4 regions of the Streptomyces sp. BBFR25 genome follow, and region 1 is predicted to be linked to each of the others. Evidence: riboswitches for the same ligand, from Rfam matches in the RefSeq annotation. Region 1 holds a riboswitch; each other region holds the start of a gene.
The links. A riboswitch is a leader RNA that binds a small molecule or an ion and turns the genes downstream of it on or off. The one in region 1 is predicted to bind cobalamin.
Positions count from the first base shown of each region.

Region 2: linked by a shared signal. The riboswitch ahead of ACGH52_RS29395 (energy-coupling factor ABC transporter permease) and the one ahead of ACGH52_RS31015 (ABC transporter substrate-binding protein) in region 1 are both predicted to bind cobalamin.
Region 3: linked by a shared signal. The riboswitch ahead of ACGH52_RS35785 (ABC transporter substrate-binding protein) and the one ahead of ACGH52_RS31015 (ABC transporter substrate-binding protein) in region 1 are both predicted to bind cobalamin.
Region 4: linked by a shared signal. The riboswitch ahead of ACGH52_RS25645 (ribonucleoside-diphosphate reductase subunit alpha) and the one ahead of ACGH52_RS31015 (ABC transporter substrate-binding protein) in region 1 are both predicted to bind cobalamin.

Region 1 covers NZ_CP172447.1:6,803,543-6,807,583, reverse strand. The annotation lists gene ACGH52_RS31020 (ferric reductase-like transmembrane domain-containing protein) at 1-785, opposite strand, end outside; cobalamin riboswitch at 973-1,094, shown strand; gene ACGH52_RS31015 (ABC transporter substrate-binding protein) at 1,203-2,168, shown strand; gene ACGH52_RS31010 (FecCD family ABC transporter permease) at 2,165-3,283, shown strand; gene ACGH52_RS31005 (ABC transporter ATP-binding protein) at 3,280-4,041, shown strand, end outside.
Region 2 covers NZ_CP172447.1:6,438,646-6,442,686, forward strand. The annotation lists gene cbiQ (cobalt ECF transporter T component CbiQ) at 1-445, opposite strand, end outside; gene ACGH52_RS29390 (energy-coupling factor ABC transporter substrate-binding protein) at 446-802, opposite strand; gene ACGH52_RS29395 (energy-coupling factor ABC transporter permease) at 799-1,497, opposite strand; cobalamin riboswitch at 1,527-1,713, opposite strand; gene ACGH52_RS29400 (potassium channel family protein) at 1,792-2,349, opposite strand; gene ACGH52_RS29405 (chloride channel protein) at 2,346-3,704, opposite strand; gene ACGH52_RS29410 (hypothetical protein) at 4,019-4,041, shown strand, end outside.
Region 3 covers NZ_CP172447.1:7,972,948-7,976,988, reverse strand. The annotation lists gene ACGH52_RS35790 (iron ABC transporter permease) at 1-344, opposite strand, end outside; gene ACGH52_RS35785 (ABC transporter substrate-binding protein) at 377-1,453, opposite strand; cobalamin riboswitch at 1,517-1,703, opposite strand; gene ACGH52_RS35780 (fasciclin domain-containing protein) at 1,784-2,443, opposite strand; gene ACGH52_RS35775 (M56 family metallopeptidase) at 2,718-3,659, opposite strand; gene ACGH52_RS35770 (BlaI/MecI/CopY family transcriptional regulator) at 3,666-4,041, opposite strand, start outside.
Region 4 covers NZ_CP172447.1:5,593,569-5,597,609, forward strand. The annotation lists gene ACGH52_RS25645 (ribonucleoside-diphosphate reductase subunit alpha) at 1-2,288, opposite strand, end outside; cobalamin riboswitch at 2,409-2,568, opposite strand; gene ACGH52_RS25650 (GNAT family N-acetyltransferase) at 2,629-3,135, opposite strand; gene mctP (monocarboxylate uptake permease MctP) at 3,208-4,041, opposite strand, start outside.

The DNA.
Region 1 (4,041 bases):
GCCGGTCGCAGCAGGCGGAGCAACAGCAGTGCCGCGACCGGCAGTTGCAGCAGCCACAGGACGGTGCGGGGCCATTCCCCGTACCAGACGTTGGTTCCGTACAGCAGCGTGTGCCACACGCTGAGCACGTAGACGACGATCACGAAACGGTGCAGCCGCCGCCAGGTGTTCGCTCCGATGCGGTGCCGGACGTAGAACAGCAGCCCCAGCGGGATCGCCAAGTACAGGGCGCCCTGGCCGAGCGGGATGGCGATCCGGCCGGTTCCGGAGTCGTACCAGCCCGGCACGAAGGTGTCCGCGAAGCCCACCCAGAGCCGTTCCGCCCAGTCCACCTCCGTCTCGTAGCGCACGAGTTCGGCCGCGAACATCAGCGCGTGCGCCGCCATCAGCGCCATGGTCGTCAGGCTCGTGGTGCGGTGCCAGCGCTCCAGTACCTGCCGGGAGACCGGCAGCCGGGTGGGGCGTGGTCCCGACAGCAGCAGGCCGAGCATGACCGTGCCCCAGGCCCACAGCAGCCCCGACCATCCGAACGCCTGGCTGAGCAGGTACATCCAGTACGTACCGGGATCGTCCATGAACGGCATGACCGCGACGGTGTCCGAAGCACCCGATTCCATGCGGGCGTACAGGAGCGCGAAGACGAGCGCCGTGACCACCACCGCCGCGGTGGCGTCGGGCAGGGCGGACCGCAGGTCGCCGCGCAGCGCGACGCGGTCACCGGGAGGACGTTGCCGCCCGGGCGGGTCCGCCGACCCGTCTTCGTCCGGCCTCGCGTCTGACAGCATCGGGCCTCCCGGGCACGGACTATCGCGGGGGTGGTGCGCATGTGGCGTGGGGCAACAAGTCTGGCTGAAGGGGCGGCGATCCTCCGAGGTGTTATCCGGCCAGAGCCATCACGCGGCCGGCTCCGCCCGCCCTTTCGCCCGTCGATCGGGGAAACGTAGGATCGCCTGGTCATCGCCGCGACGGGAGACAGGAAGCCGGTGCGAATCCGGCACGGTCCCGCCACTGTGACCGGGGAGCGCCCCTCCGACATGCCACTGCGCACCGCGCGGGAAGGCGGAGGGATCGTCGATCCGGGAGTCAGGACACTGGTCCGTCGCGGGCCCGATCCGAGGAGCGCGGACTCCAGGAGGCTTCACGTGTCCCAGTTGTTCACCCCTGCCCGCACACGCGGGTTCCTCCGTGCCACGGCGGCTGCCATGGCTCTTTCGTCGGTGCTGCTGGCCACCGGCTGCGGTTCGCCGGAGCAGAGCGGCCAGGACGCGAAGGCCACCGCGGCCGTGCCCGCGGGCTTTCCCGTCACCGTCGACAACTGCGGCGTGAAGACGACGTACGACAAGCCGCCGTCGCGGGTGGTCACCATCCACCAGCACCCGGCGGAGCTGATGCTCGCCCTCGGCCTGAAGGACCGCATGGTCGGTACGGCCTTCCCCGACTCCGCCGTCCTGCCGAGCCTCGAGGAGGACTACGAGGCGATCCCCGAACTGGCGGAGAAGGAACCGTCGTTCGAGAGGGTGCTGGACGCCGAACCGGATCTCGTCTACGGCGGCTACGGCAGCGCCTTCGCCGAGAAGGAGGGCCGCTCCCGCGAGGCGTTCGCCGACGCGGGCATCGACACCTATCTCAACCGTGAGTACTGCGGCAAGAGGCGGGTGACGATGAAGGACACCTACGACGAGATCCGCACCATCGGCAAGATCTTCGGTGTCCCGGACCGGGCCGACCAGCTCGTCGCCGACCTCGAAGGCCGCGTGGGCAAGGCGGCCGCCGAGGTCGAGGCCGAGCCCGAGGTGCCCGTCTTCGTGTACGACAGCGGCGACAAGGCCGCCTTCACCGCGGGCGGCAAGAGCCTCGGCACCGAACTGATCCGGCTGGCCGGCGGCGAGAACGTCTTCGCCGACCTCGACGACGTCTTCGGCGACGTCTCCTGGGAGCAGGTCATCGAGCGCAGGCCGGAGGTCATCGCCGTCTACGACTACGCGGGCGCCGGAAGCGTCGAGCAGAAGAAGAAGTTCCTGCTGTCCCAGTCCGCGCTCGCCGACGTGCCCGCCATCAGGAACAAGCGATTCGTCGTGCTGCCGCTGACCGCCACCCTGGTCGGCATCCGCTCGGCCTACGCGGTCGACGACCTGGCCCGCGGACTGCACCCCGAGAGCTTCCGGTGACCCAGGCCGCCGCCACCGACACGTCCGCCGAGCCGGTGGTGCGACGCCGGAGGACCACCGAGCCGGGGCCGGGCCGTACGAGGTCGGGCATCACGCTGCTCGTACTCACCGCCCTGCTCATCGTCTCCGCCACGGCCGGCCTGGCGATCGGCTCCGTACAGGTGCCGCCCGGCCAGGTGTGGGGCATCGTGACGCATGCGCTGGGTGCCGACTGGCACGAGCCGGACTGGTCGCGGGCCCGGGAGACCATCGTGGTGGACGTGCGGGCGCCGCGGGTTCTGCTCGGTGCCGTCACCGGAGCCGGGCTCGCGGTGGTCGGCACCGCGCTGCAGGCCCTGGTGCGCAATCCGCTCGCCGAGCCCTACCTGCTCGGAGTGTCCTCCGGGGCGTCCCTCGGCGCGGTCACCGTGATCGTGTTCGGCGTCACCGTCTTCGGACCGGCCTCCCTGTCGGTGGCCGCCTTCGTGGGCGCCCTGGGCGCGCTCCTGCTCGTCTACGCCACGGCCCGCACCGGCGGACGCATCACCTCGTCGCGGCTGGTGCTGTCCGGGGTCGCGATCGCGGCGGTGCTCACCGCGCTGCTCGATCTGCTGCTGCTCACCACCGACCGGGGCAACGAGGCCCGCGCGGTCCTCGCCTGGACTCTGGGCGGCCTGGGCGGGGTCGACTGGGGCACGCTGTGGCTGCCGAGCACGGCCCTGCTCCTCGGTGTCGGCGTCCTCATGGTGCAGGCCCGCAATCTGAACCTGCTGCTGACCGGCGAGGAGGCGGCCACCACGATGGGTCTGGACGTGGCGCGGTTCCGTGCCCGGCTGTTCGTCCTGCTCTCCCTCGTCACGGGAGTGCTGGTCGCGGCGGCCGGACCGATCGGGTTCGTCGGCCTGATGATGCCGCACATCGTGCGCCTGTTCGTCGGCGGCGACCACCGCCGGGTGCTGCCGACGGCGGCGCTCGGCGGGGCGGTCTTCCTCATCTGGGCCGACATCGCCGCGCGGACGGTCGCCGCCCCGATGGAGATACCCGTCGGTGTGCTCACGGCCCTGTGCGGCGGGCCGTTCTTCCTGTGGCTGATGCGCCGGGACGCCCGGCGCGGCACGGACCGAGGAGTGGCATGACCGCGTCCGACCTGAGCGTCGACGGGGTCACGCTCACCGCCGGGGCCCGTCACCTGGTGCGCGACGTCTCCCTGACCGCCCGTCCGGGCGAGACCATCGGGCTCGTCGGCCCCAACGGCAGCGGCAAATCAAGCCTCCTGCGCGCCGTCTACCGCGTCCTGCGCCCCGACACCGGCCAGGTCCTCGTCGACGGAGGCGACGCCTGGTCGCTGCCGGTGCGGCAACTGGCCCGTACGGTGGCGGCGGTGGTCCAGGACTCGGCGGCCGACTTCGACCTCGCCGTCCGCGAGGTCGTCGCCATGGGCCGCACCCCGCACAAACGACTCCTCGCCGGTGACACCGCCGAGGACGCCGAACTCATCGACGGCGCGCTCCTCGCGGTCGACGCCCGCCACCTGGCCGACCGCCCCTTCGACCGGCTCTCCGGCGGCGAGCGCCAGCGCGTCCTCATCGCGCGCGCCCTGGCCCAGCGGCCCACCCTCCTGGTCCTCGACGAACCCACCAACCACCTCGACGTCCGGCACCAGCTGTCGGTGCTCGGCACCCTGCGCCGCCTGCCCACGACCGTCCTGCTCGCCCTGCACGACCTCAACCTGGCCGCCTACTACTGCGACCGCCTCTACGTCCTGCACGACGGCGAAGTCACCGCCTCCGGCCCACCCACCGAGATCCTCACCCCGCGGCTCCTGGCCGAGGTCTACGGAGTGGCGGCGGAAGTCGCCACCCACCCGCGCACGGGCGCCCCGCAGGTGACGTTC
Region 2 (4,041 bases), 360 kb from region 1:
ACGTCACCAGTGCCACGTCCACGACCGGCGCGGGCACCCCGGCCCGCACCAGGCGCGGCAACAGGTCGGACATCGGCGTGGTGAACGCGAACAGCAGCACCCCCAGCGAGGCCGCCGAGGTGCGCAGCAGCAGCCCGCCCGCGCGCGCCGCACCGCCGTCGGCCGCCGACAGGAACCCGTCCGGGCCGCCGACCTGCACGAGCAGCGGCAGCGCCCCCGTCACACAGAAGCCCAGCGGCACCCGGTACGCCCGCCACAGCCGGCGCCCAGGCACACCCGCCGGGCCGAGCAGCACCGTGAGCGCCGCCACCAGCACCAGCGCCGCACCCGGCCAGGGCGGCAGCGAGATCGCGAGCCCGGTGAGGCCGAGACCGAGCACGGCCTTGTCCACGGGATGGCGGCGCCGCCAGCGACTGGCGTGCGCCGCCGCGTCGATCGGCAGCACTCAGTCCCCTTCGGGGATGTCCCGCGGTACCGCCGTGGCCCTGGAAGCCGCCGACGCCCGCTCCTCGCCCTGCCGCCGTCCCCGGCGCAGCCCGAAGTAGTACGCCAGCACGCCCGCGCCGAGCGCGGCCTGCAGGGCGAACAGCGCCGACTCGACCTCCCCGGACGGCGGTTCGTACAGCGGGGAGAACCACGGCTCGTAGTCCGGTTCGATCTCGGTGATCGCCGTCTCCGCCTCCGCGTCGGCCCCGGCGAACGGCTCCTCCTTGTGGTCGCCGAGCCCCAGCACCAGCGGCAGCACCGCCAGCGCGGCCACGGCGAGCAGCAGCAGGGCGTTGATCCTCGCGTTGCGGCTCATCGGGCCACCGCCTCCCGCTTCCGCTCGCCGGTCCGGGTCAGCAGCACGCCCAGCCGGGTCAGTTCGCCCTTGCTGGACTGCACCAGCAGCCGCATCACGATCACCGTGAGCAGGCCCTCGCTCACCGCGAGCGGGATCTGGGTCACCGCGAAGATGGACCCGAACTTGCCGAGCGCGCCCGTGAATCCGCTGCTCGGGTCCGGGAAGGCCAGCGCCAGCTGCACGCTGGTCACGCAGTACGTGGACAGGTCGGCGACGAACGCCCCGAAGAACACGGTGACCATCAGCGGCACGTCGAAGCGGCGCAGCAGCCGGTAGACGCCGTACCCGGCCCAGGGGCCGGCGATCGCCATCGAGAAGACGTTGGCGCCGAGCGTGGTCAGCCCGCCGTGGGCGAGCAGCAGCGCCTGGAAGAGCAGGGTGATGGTGCCCAGGACCGCCATGATCGGCGGCCGGAACAGGATGGCACCCAGGCCGGTGCCGGTCGGGTGCGAGCAACTTCCGGTGACGGACGGCAGTTTCAGGGCCGAGAGAACGAACGTGAAGGCGCCGGAGGCGCCGAGGAGCAGCGTGCTCTCCGGATGCTCCCTGACCTCACGGGTGAGTGACCGGACTCCGTGGACGACGAACGGCGCGGACGCGACACCCCAGGCGATCGCGTGCGCCGGTGGCAGAAAGCCCTCGGCTATGTGCATGGCTCAGCAGACCCTCTCCAGCACCTCGTGGATGGACGACGCGCCTTGGCCGGTCTCCTGGCTTACGGGTACCACCGCCCGTGCTCCGCCTTCCCGGATCGCAAGCGATCCAGTGGCTGCCCGCGAGGGCCGGAGCCGGACTTCCCGATTCACAGTGGCGAGGGCCGCACCGGCATCACACCGGATTTCCCGTTCACCAAGGCGTGGCGACAGTAGTGCTCCCACGGGGGCGGGCACAAGCGGGCCTCGGTACTGCGGAAACGCCCGGTGCCGGGTGCGGGGGCCGCACCGCCGTCAGCGCGAGCGGCCCCGCTGGGGCCCCCGGACCACCCTGTCCCGCATCCGGGTGGTCAGCGCGGTGGCGGCGGCGGTGAGGAAGACGAAGCTGTACGTGATCTGCAGGACGGTCACCACCCGCGCGGCCTGGCCCCGCGGGGTGATGTCCCCGTACCCGACGGTGGCGAGCGTCACCACGGTGAAGTACAGCGCGTCGATCCTGGTGTGCAGGCCGTGGAACTCGCCCGGCGACTTGGCCAGCGCGTAGTACGTGGCGGAGAAGACGTGCACGGACAGGACGATCAGCAGGGAGATGACCACCCCGGGCCGGCTGTCCGGGTGGTCGAGGAGGACGTGCCGGATCTGCCGCAGCAGCAGCACGGCCACGACGGTCAGCAGTGCCGCGAACAGCGTCCAGCTCAGTGCCGGCCGCTGCGGCCCCAGGTGGTCGAGGGGGAGCAGGAAGTAGGCCACGACCACGGCGGCCGCGATCCCGGCCCGCACGAGCCAGGGCCGTACGGCGTCCCAGCCGACGCGGGGGCGCGGGCCCGAGGGCGCGGTCCGGCGGTCCCTCACCGTGCCGCTCCCGTTGTCGGCGCCCCGCCGGACGCCCGGTCCTCCCCCGGCTCCGTGCGCCGCACCAGCTGGGCGACGACGAACGCGACGACCGACGCCATGACGATCAGCGGCGTCTGGTCGTGGGCGTCGCGGCCCATCAGCAGCACCGCCAGGACCGAGCTGGCCAGCGGCAACCCGGTCACCGCGGCCGCCGCGGCGGCGATGCCGAGGGCGAGGGCCGGGGTCGCGCCGAAGCCGGGCAGCCCGGAGCAGGCCAGCGCCGTCGCCGCGCCCAGCAGGACGGCCGGGAAGATCGGGCCGCCGCGCAGCGCGCCCAGCGCGATGCCCCAGGCCAGCCCCTTGCACGCGACCAGCGCCACCAGCGCCCCCACCGACCAGGCGTGCGGGTGCGCGGCGAGCTGGGCGAGGGTGGCCTGGCCGGACAGCGCCGCCTCCGCCGGGGAGCGGCCGGTGATCAGCGCGTAGGCGGCGACACAGACGCCGACCGCCGTGGCGCAGGCGACGGTGCGCGCGGCCGTGTGACGCCGCGTCCAGGTGACGGTGCGGCGGCCCAGTTCGCGGCCCAGCGTGACGAGTACGGCGATCAGGGCGGCGACGGGCAGGCCCCACAGGAAGTCGCCCGCGTCCGGACCGGCCTGGGGCGGCAGGTCGGGCAGGGCCAGCGCGCCGATCTCGAGCCCCGTCCACCGACCGAAGCCGGTGAAGACCAGGGCACCCGTCGCGCTGGCCAGCAGACAGGGCAGCAGCAGCGCGACCAGCCGGGCGCCGGCCAGCCCCGCCCCCTCGATGAGCAGGACCGCCGCAGCGACCGGACCGCCGAGGATGGTGGAGATCGCGGCGGTGGAACCGGCCGTGGCGAGGATCGCGCCGGCCCGCTGGTCTCCGCCCGCGCCCGCCCGCCGCACCGCCAGCAGGGCGAGCCCGCTGCCGACGGCCATGAGCGGGGCCTCGGGACCCAGCACCACGCCGAGCGGCAGGGTGGCCAGCGCGGCCAGCACCGCGCCGGGCAGGGCGCGCGGGCCGACGGGCGCTCCGCCCAGGCCGTTCACCGGGAGGTGGCCGCCGCCGCCCGGCATCCGGGTCACGATCGGCGCCAGGAGCAGCCCGGCGAGCAGCAGCGCGGGCAGCGGCCACCACCAGGGCGGGGTGGCGTAACCGGCCGCCTCGGGCAGCGTGGTCCACACCCAGTGCTGCGCCTCGTGCTGGAGGCCGACGAAGAAGAAGCAGGCCAGCGCGATGGGCACGCCGAGCAGCACGCACAGCAGCAACAGCCGCCGGTAGCCCGGGCTGAGCAGGGTCTGCCGCAAGGACTCCTCGGCCCGGGCCGGGGCGGCGTTCGCCGGCGCGGTCACGGAAGCCGTCCGCGCGGTTCCCGCCGGGGCAGCGGTCCGCACCGGAACAGCGGTTCTCGCCGGGGCAGCGGCCGACTCGTCACACGCCCTCCTTCTCGCGCCCCGCGGTCCGTCGGTCACCGGGGGCCGCGGTGCCGCTCAGTTAACGCGAGGCCGCCGCCGCCCGCACGCGCACGCCCGGCCCGCGGTTCACCCGTACGGCGGACCCGCGTGGCCGCGGAGCACGGCCGCCCGCAGGCTCGAAACGACCTGTCGGTGCCGTCGGTGCCGGTGGGCAGCTGCCCCGTACGGGGGACACAGAAAGGACTCCGCTCATGAGCCAGCACGCCGAACCCAC
Region 3 (4,041 bases), 1.2 Mb from region 1:
ACCAGGACGGCGCCGGTCGAGGCACCGGAGGAGACGCCGAGGACGAAGGGGTCGGCGAGCGGGTTGCGCAGCAGGGACTGGAGCACGGCCCCGCAGACGGCGAGTCCCGCGCCGCACACCGCGGCGAGGAGGGTACGGGGCAGCCGCAGGTCCCAGACGATGCCGGCGCGGATCGGGGAGACGTCCCCGGCGGTGGTGCCGGCCCCGAGGTGGGCGGCGATCACGGACCACACGTCGGCGACGCCGATGTCCGCGGGGCCGATGGTGACGGCGACGGCCACGGAGGCGCACAGGGCGAGGGTTCCGGCCGCCGCCCACCCGAGGGCGCCGCGCGGTGCGCGTATGCCGGGGACGGGGGCCGTCCGGCTCGCGGACGTCACTGGGCGAGTCCGAACCCGCGCAGGGCCGCCGCCACCTGTTCCACGCCCTCGACGGTGCGGATGGTGGGGTTCATGGCCTGTCCGCTGAGCAGCACGTAGCGTTTCTCGCGGACCGCGGTCATGTTCCTGGTCACGGGGTCGGACTCCAGGAACTCGATCTTCTTCGCGGCCGTCTCGGCCGTCTGGGACCTGCGGGTGAGGTCGCCGAGGACCAGGACGTCGGGGTCCCGGTCGGCGACGGTCTCCCAGCCGACCTGCGGCCACTCCTCGTGGGTGTCGTCCATGGCGTTCCGGGCGCCGACCGCATGGGTGATGACGCCGGGGGCGCCGCAGCAGCCCGCCAAGTAGGGCGAGGTGGAGTTGGCGAACCAGTACATGAGAGTGACGCCGGAGGCGTCGATGCCGGATGTCGCCTTGTCGACCCTGGACCGGAGGTCGGCGACGAGTTTCTCGCCGCGCTGCTCGACGCCGAAGAGGCGGGCCAGGTCGCGGACTTCGCGGTAGACGGTGTCCATGGACAGGGGTTCGTTCCGGACGCCGTCGCCGTCGCCGCTGTTGTCCTTGCCGGCGCAGTCGGACGGGGACAGGTAGGCGGGCACACCGAGTTTCGTGAACCGTTCGCGGGTGGCCACGCCGCCGGTGCCGAGCGTGGAGGCGAAGGAGGCGGCGACGAAGTCGGGTTCGGCGTCCAGGACCGTCTCGAAGGACGGCATGTCGTCGGCGAGCCGGGGGACATCGGCGTTCGCCTTCTCCAGTCCCTTCATGACCGGGTCGGTCCAGGTGGCGGTGCCCGCCATACGGTCGGCGAGGCCGAGCGAGAGCAGGATCTCCGTCGTGCCCTGGTTGAGGGAGACGGCCCGGCGCGGGGGCGCGTCGACCCGGACGTCGTGCCCGCAGTCACGGACGGTGCGCGGGTAACCGACCGCGTCGGACTCCGCGGCCGAGTCGTCGGTGCCGGCACCGGACCCGCAGCCGGAGATCAGCAGGGCGCCGGACAGGAACAGGACGGGGCCGCGCAGGGCGCGCCGGGAAAGGAGGAGTCGCCGGGGGCCGACGGGGCGTGCTGCTGGCAAGGAAGGATCCTCTGGCGTCGAGGGCTCATGCGCGAAGCCCGTCCGTACGATGCGGCCCGCGCCGCACGCGGCGCGGGTGCCAGCAGGTCTTCGGACTCGGGATCGACCGGACGGGACGCCTTCCCGGACGGCGTACGCCGCCCAGTGGCCCGTGTCCCGCCCGTCCCCCTCACCGCTGCGCGTCAGTTCCGGATTCGCACCGGATTCCCTGACCCACCAGGTGGGTTCGACTGGCTTGCGCAAGCTACCACAGGGTCATCGCCCCGCCGGGGGACGGGCCACTGCCCGACCCGCTCCCCCGGCCCTCGGGCCGCCACGCCCGCCCGCGCGTCAGCTCTTCGGCATGAGGACGGTGTCGATGACGTAGACGTTGGCGTTGGCGGTCTTCACGTTGCCGCAGACGACCTTGGCGGAGTCGTTGACCTTGTAGGACTCGTCCGAGCCCGCGGTGGTCAGCTCGGACTTCTGCAGCGTCTCGAAGGAGCCCTTCTCCAGGTCCTTCGGCGCGAGCTTCTGGCCGACGACGTGGTAGGTCAGGATGTCGGTGAGCATCGCCTTGTCGCCCAGGACCTTGTCCAGGTCGGCCTTCGGGATCTTGGCGAAGGCGTCGTTGGTCGGCGCGAACACGGTGATGTTCTCGGCGTTGTTGAGCGTGTCGACCAGACCGGCCTTCTTGACCGCCGTCACCAGCGTGGACAGGGCCGGGTTGTTCGAGGCGGCCGTGGCGACCGGGTCCTTGGCCATGCCGTCGAACGAACCGGCACCCTCCTTCGGCACCGTGGAGCAGGCAGGGCCGAACGGCTCGTCGGAGTCCGTCATGCCGCCGGAGGTGTCGGACGACTGGTCGTCGCTCGCCGCGGGAGCCGAGGAGGCGGCCTGGGCGGAGTCCGAGGAGCCGCTGTCGCCGTCGTCGGAACAGGCGGCCAGGGACAGGGGCAGGACGGCGGCCGCGACGACGGCGACGGCGGAACGACGGATACGGGCGTTCATGGAGAATCTCCCTGAAAACGGGCAGCGCGAGGACTGCGTCGATACGCAGTGGCGCTGCGGGGTGATGGTGCGGAGCTGACGTGGTGTGCGGCGGGCCGCCGAGTACGCGGTGCCGTTACGTGGTGGCCGGGCGACCCGGGTCCGGGGTCAGCCGGCGGTTCGCTGTCGGCGCGGTCTTGGTTCTTCCCTCACACGGGGAATCCGGAGCGGGCACCGTTCCGGATTGGTTCCTCACCCGATCGAGTGAGGAAGTCTCGGCGTCGGTGAGGGCCGGTCAGAACGGCGTCGCGGCCCGCAGGATGAGGAACATCGTGACGGCCGCGTTCGCGGACGACATCGCCGATACGGCGGTTCCGGCGGCCGCCGCCCACGCCGCCAGGCCCACCGAGGTGAACACCGGGGGCCAGGTGCGGACTGCGGGAGCGGGCCCCAGCAGGGCCGCCACCCGGCGGGGCACCGGGCCGGGCGCCGCGAGGCCGGCGAGGGTGGCGAGGGTGGCGACAGGGGTGCCGCGGGAGACGAGCGCAGCCTTGCCGATCGCGGTCGCCACCGCACGGCGGTCACCGACCGCCCGTGCGGCCGCCTCGTCCGCCCACCGCTCCGCCGTGTAGGACACGGCCGTCCGCAGGGGGCGCAGGAACGGGTTGGCCAGCGCGGCGAGCCGGACGGCGAGCAGGAAGCGGTGGTGCCGGGCGGCGAGGTGGGCGCGCTCGTGGGCGAACAGGGCGCGCCGCTCCCCCGGTTCGAGGCAGTCGAGCAGGGCCGTACTCACCACGACCCGGTCCCGGCGTCCGCCCGGCAGCGCGTACGCGTAGGGCACGTCGTCCGGAAGCACGGCCACCCCGGTGCCCGGCAGCCCGGCCAGCGCGCGGTGGGCGCGGCGGCGCACCCTGCCGTGCCGCCACAGGGCCCGCGCCGAGGCCGCGACCACCAGGCAGAGCGCGGGAATGGCCGCCTTGCCGACGACCTCGTCGTAGGGCACCGCGGCCCGCACCTCGGGGTCCGACCAGCCGTCGGGCAGCGGGTTGCCGGGCAGCTGGGCGGTGCCGACCACCATCACCAGGGCCAGGCACACGGTGCTGCACAGGGCCATCACGGCGGCGACGGCGGTGAGCAGCCCGGTCGCGGTCCGCGGGTGCAGGTGCTGCTCGGCGAGCCTGGCGATCGGCCATGCCGTCAGCGGCAGGACCAGGGGCAGGAAGACGAAGACCCCCATGCGGTGTCAGCCGTCCTCCGCGGCGCGCGCGTGCCCGAGCAGGTCGCGCAGCAGCCGCTCGTCGTCGGGGTCGAGGCCCGTGACGAAGCTGGCCAGTACCGCTTCCCGGTCACTCTCGGCGTCCAGCACCTTGCGCATCTTCCGCGCGGCCAGGCCCGCCTGGTCCGAGGCGGGCGTCCAGGCGAAGGACCGGCCCGCGCGCTCGCGGCTGACGGCGCCCTTCTCGAGCAGCCGGGTCAGGATCGTGATCACCGTGGTGTAGGCGAGGTCGCCGCCGAGGCGTTCCTGCACCCAGCCGGCCGTCGCGGGCCCGTCCGCCTCGCGCAGCACGGCCAGCACCAGCGCTTCCAGCTCACCCTGGCCCCGCCGCCGCGGACGCCGG
Region 4 (4,041 bases), 1.2 Mb from region 1:
GCTCGGGCCGCGGCGCGGGCGATCCGGGTCGCCGGGCGCGAGCGCAGGTAGTACGTGGTCTTCAGGCCCTGCTTCCAGGCGTACGCGTACATCGAGGAGAGCTTCCCGATGGTCGGCGTCTCCAGGAACAGGTTCAGCGACTGGGCCTGGTCGAGGTACGGGGTGCGGGCGGCGGCCATGTCGATCAGGCCGCGCTGCGGGATCTCCCAGGCGGTGCGGTACAGCGCGCGCACGTCCTCGGGGATCCAGGAGAAGCCCTGCACCGAGCCGTTCGCCTCGCGCAGCGCCTCACGGGTGCGGGCGTCCCACACGCCGAGCCGCTTGAGGTCGTCCACCAGATACGAGTTGACCTGGAGGAACTCCCCGGACAGCGTCTCGCGCTTGAAGAGGTTGGACACCTGCGGCTCGATGCACTCGTAGACACCGGCGATGGAGGCGATGGTCGCGGTCGGCGCGATGGCCAGGAGCAGGGAGTTGCGCAGCCCGGTCGTCGCCATCCGCGTGCGCAGCGCGGCCCAGCGCTCCGGCCAGGCGGGCGTCACGTCGTAGTGGTCCGGGTGCAGTACCCCCTGGGCCGTACGGGTCTTCTCCCAGGCCGGGGCGGGGCCGCCGCGTTCGGCGAGGTCGGCGGAGGTCTCGTAGGCGGCGAGCATGATCCGCTCGGCGATCCGGGTGGACAGGGCCTTCGCCTCGGGGGAGTCGAAGGGCAGGCGGAGCTGGAAGAAGACGTCCTGGAGGCCCATCGCGCCGAGGCCGACCGGACGCCAGCGGGCGTTGGAGCGGGCCGCCTGCTCGGTCGGGTAGAAGTTGATGTCGACGACCCGGTCCAGGAAGGTGACGGCGGTGCGGACGGTGGCGTCCAGGCGCGCCCAGTCCATGTCGCCGCTCGCGGGGTCGGCGAAGGCGCCGAGGTTGACCGAGCCCAGGTTGCAGACCGCCGTCTCCCCGTCGTCGGTGACCTCCAGGATCTCCGTGCAGAGGTTGGAGGAGTGGACGACGTGGCCGGGGGTCGCGGTCTGGTTCGCGGTGCGGTTGGCGGTGTCCTTGAAGGTCATCCAGCCGTTGCCGGTCTGCGCGAGGGTGCGCATCATGCGGCCGTACAGCTCACGGGCGGGCAGCGACTTGCGGGCGAGCCCCGCTTCCTCGGCCCTGCGGTAGGCCGCGTCGAACTCCTCGCCCCACAGGTCGGTCAGCTCCGGCACGTCGGCGGGGGAGAACAGCGACCAGGTCCCGTCGGCGTCCACCCGGCGCATGAACTCGTCCGGGACCCAGTGCGCGAGGTTCAGGTTGTGCGTACGGCGGGCGTCCTCGCCGGTGTTGTCCCGCAGCTCCAGGAACTCCTCGACGTCCGCGTGCCAGGTCTCCAGGTAGACCGCCGCGGCGCCCTTGCGGCGGCCGCCCTGGTTCACGGCGGCGACCGAGGCGTCCAGCGTCTTCAGGAACGGGACGATGCCGTTGGAGTGTCCGTTGGTGCCGCGGATCAGCGAACCCCGGGCGCGGACGCGGGAGTAGGCGATGCCGATGCCGCCGGCGTGCTTGGAGAGGCGGGCGACCTGGTGGAGGCGGTCGTAGAGGGAGTCCAGCTCGTCCTTGGGGGAGTCCAGGAGGTAGCAGGACGACATCTGGGCGTGCCGGGTGCCGGAGTTGAAGAGGGTGGGGGAGGAGGGGAGGTAGTCCAGGCGGCTCATCAGGCCGTACAGGGCGGCGACCTCGTCCACCGCGCGGTCCGTGTCGTCCTCGGCGAGTCCGGCGGCGACCCGCAGCAGGAAGTGCTGGGGCGTCTCGACGGGCTTGCGGGTGATGGGGTGCCGGAGCAGGTAGCGGCTGTAGAGGGTGCGCAGCCCGAAGTAGCCGAAGCGGTCGTCGGCGTCCGGGTCGATCAGCGCGTCCAGGCGGGCCGCGTGCAGCCGGACGAACGCGGCGGTGCGGTCGGCGATCAGGCCCTCGCGGTGGCCGGTGGCGACCGAGTCGGTGAAGGCGGCGACGCCCTGGGAGGCGGCCTCGGCGCGGATGCCGATGGTCAGCAGCCGGGCGGCCAGCCGGGAGTAGACCGGGTCCTCGGAGATCAGACCGGCCGCCGCCTCCGTGGCCAGCTCGCGCAGCTCGGCCTCGTCGGCATGGGCGGACCGGCCCCGCAGCGCGGCGGCGGCCACCCGGCCGGGGTCGGCGCCCTGGAGGTCGGCGGTCAGCCCGGTCAGGGTCCGCAGCAGGGCGGCACCGGGTCCGTCGGGTTCCCCGGTCGCCGTCACCGGGGTCGCTGAAGCCGGATCGGCTGGCGCGATGGTCACGTGGAGCACTCCCTCGCTCGGCACGGGGCCTGGCGGAGGGCAGGGGGCTCACGAGCGCGCACGGCGTCGCGTCCACCGGCCCATTCCACGAGGCCCGGACGTCATGGCACCCGGGCCAAGGCGGCCGGGCGCACTGTCGGCAGGTCCTCGGACTGGACAGGCGTGCGCGCACGTGAAGACGTACGGATGCACGCAAGTACACCGTTGCGGGACAGTTCCGGATTCGCACCGGATTCCCCTGCGGCGACAGCGAGCACGAGCATACATCTTGTGCCGGGTGACGCGAGCACCCCCAGATGTTGTGTCCGGACGGCGCGTCAGGTGTCGCTCTGGGCTGGCGTCAGAGCGTCAGCCCGTAGGCGAGCAGCATGATGTCGTCCAGCTCCGGCAGGGGGTTCCAGTCGCGGGCGGGGGTGCGGCAAAAGCCCAGGCGTTCGTAGAGGCGGTGGGCGGTGTGCATGGCGCGCTGGGTCGACAGCACGACGCCCGCGCAGTCCGGCACGGACCGGGCGCGGTCGACGCAGGCCCGCACGAGGGCCTCGCCGGCCCCGCGGCCGCGTGCCTCGCGGGCGACGGCGAGCATGCGTATCTCGGCCTCGCCGGGACGCGCGATGTCCGCCATGGGGCCGCCGGACGGCACGAAGGTCACGCCGCCGAGCACCTGGGCGCCCGCCGCGGCGACCAGCACCTCGGCGGCCGCGGCCCGCTTGGCCACGTCGCGCAGCTCCTCCAGGTAGGAGTCGCTCGCCCCGAAGTCGAGGAGGTTGTCGCCCAAGTAGGCCTGCGCGGTGATCTCGCCGAGGGTGTCGTACTCCTCGGCGCTCGCCCGCCGGATCACGAAGTCCATGACGCCGAGTGTGCCCGACGGGTACGACAACGGGCCGCCGGATTTCTCCGACGGCCCGCTGACGTGGCGCCGCTAGTGCGAGCTGCCCGCCGTGGCCGGCGGCAGTTCCACCTGGACGCCGGGGTCGCCGGCGTCCGCCGTGTAGTCGCTCGGCTTGGTCTCGTCGACGCCGTCGGGCGCCTTGGCCGCCCTCAGGACGAAGGTCAGGACCACGGTGACCAGGACGTTCAGCACGAAGGCGGTGAGACCGATGTAGCCGATCTCGCCGATGCCGGGGATCTCGTCGGAGGAGCCGCCGAAGTGCTTCTGGGTCGGCGAGGCGACACCGTAGGCGGCGACCGTGCCGTAGACCATGCCGACCGCCCAGCCGCCGAGCAGCGCCCAGCGGTGGAACCAGCGGGTGAACAGGCCGCCGACCAGGGCCGGGAAGGTCTGCAGGATCCAGATGCCGCCCAGCAGCTGGAAGTTGATCGCGACCGTCTTGTCCATGCCCAGGACGAAGACCAGCGCGCCCACCTTCACCAGCAGCGACACCAGCTTGGAGACCTTCGTCTCCTGCGCCGGGGTGGCGTCGGGCTTGATGAAGTCCTTGTAGATGTTGCGGGTGAACAGGTTCGCGGCCGCGATCGACATGATCGCCGCCGGGACCAGGGCGCCGATGCCGATCGCCGCGAAGGCCACGCCCGCGAACCAGTCCGGGAACATGGTCTCGAACAGCTGCGGGATCGCCAGCTGGCCGTTCTCCACCTTGACCCCGGCCGCGATCGCCATGAAGCCGAGCAGCGCGAGCAGGCCCAGCATCAGTGAGTACAGCGGCAGGATCGTGGTGTTGCGGCGGATCACCTCACGGCTGCGCGAGGACAGCGTGGCGGTGATCGAGTGCGGATACATGAAGAGCGCGAGCGC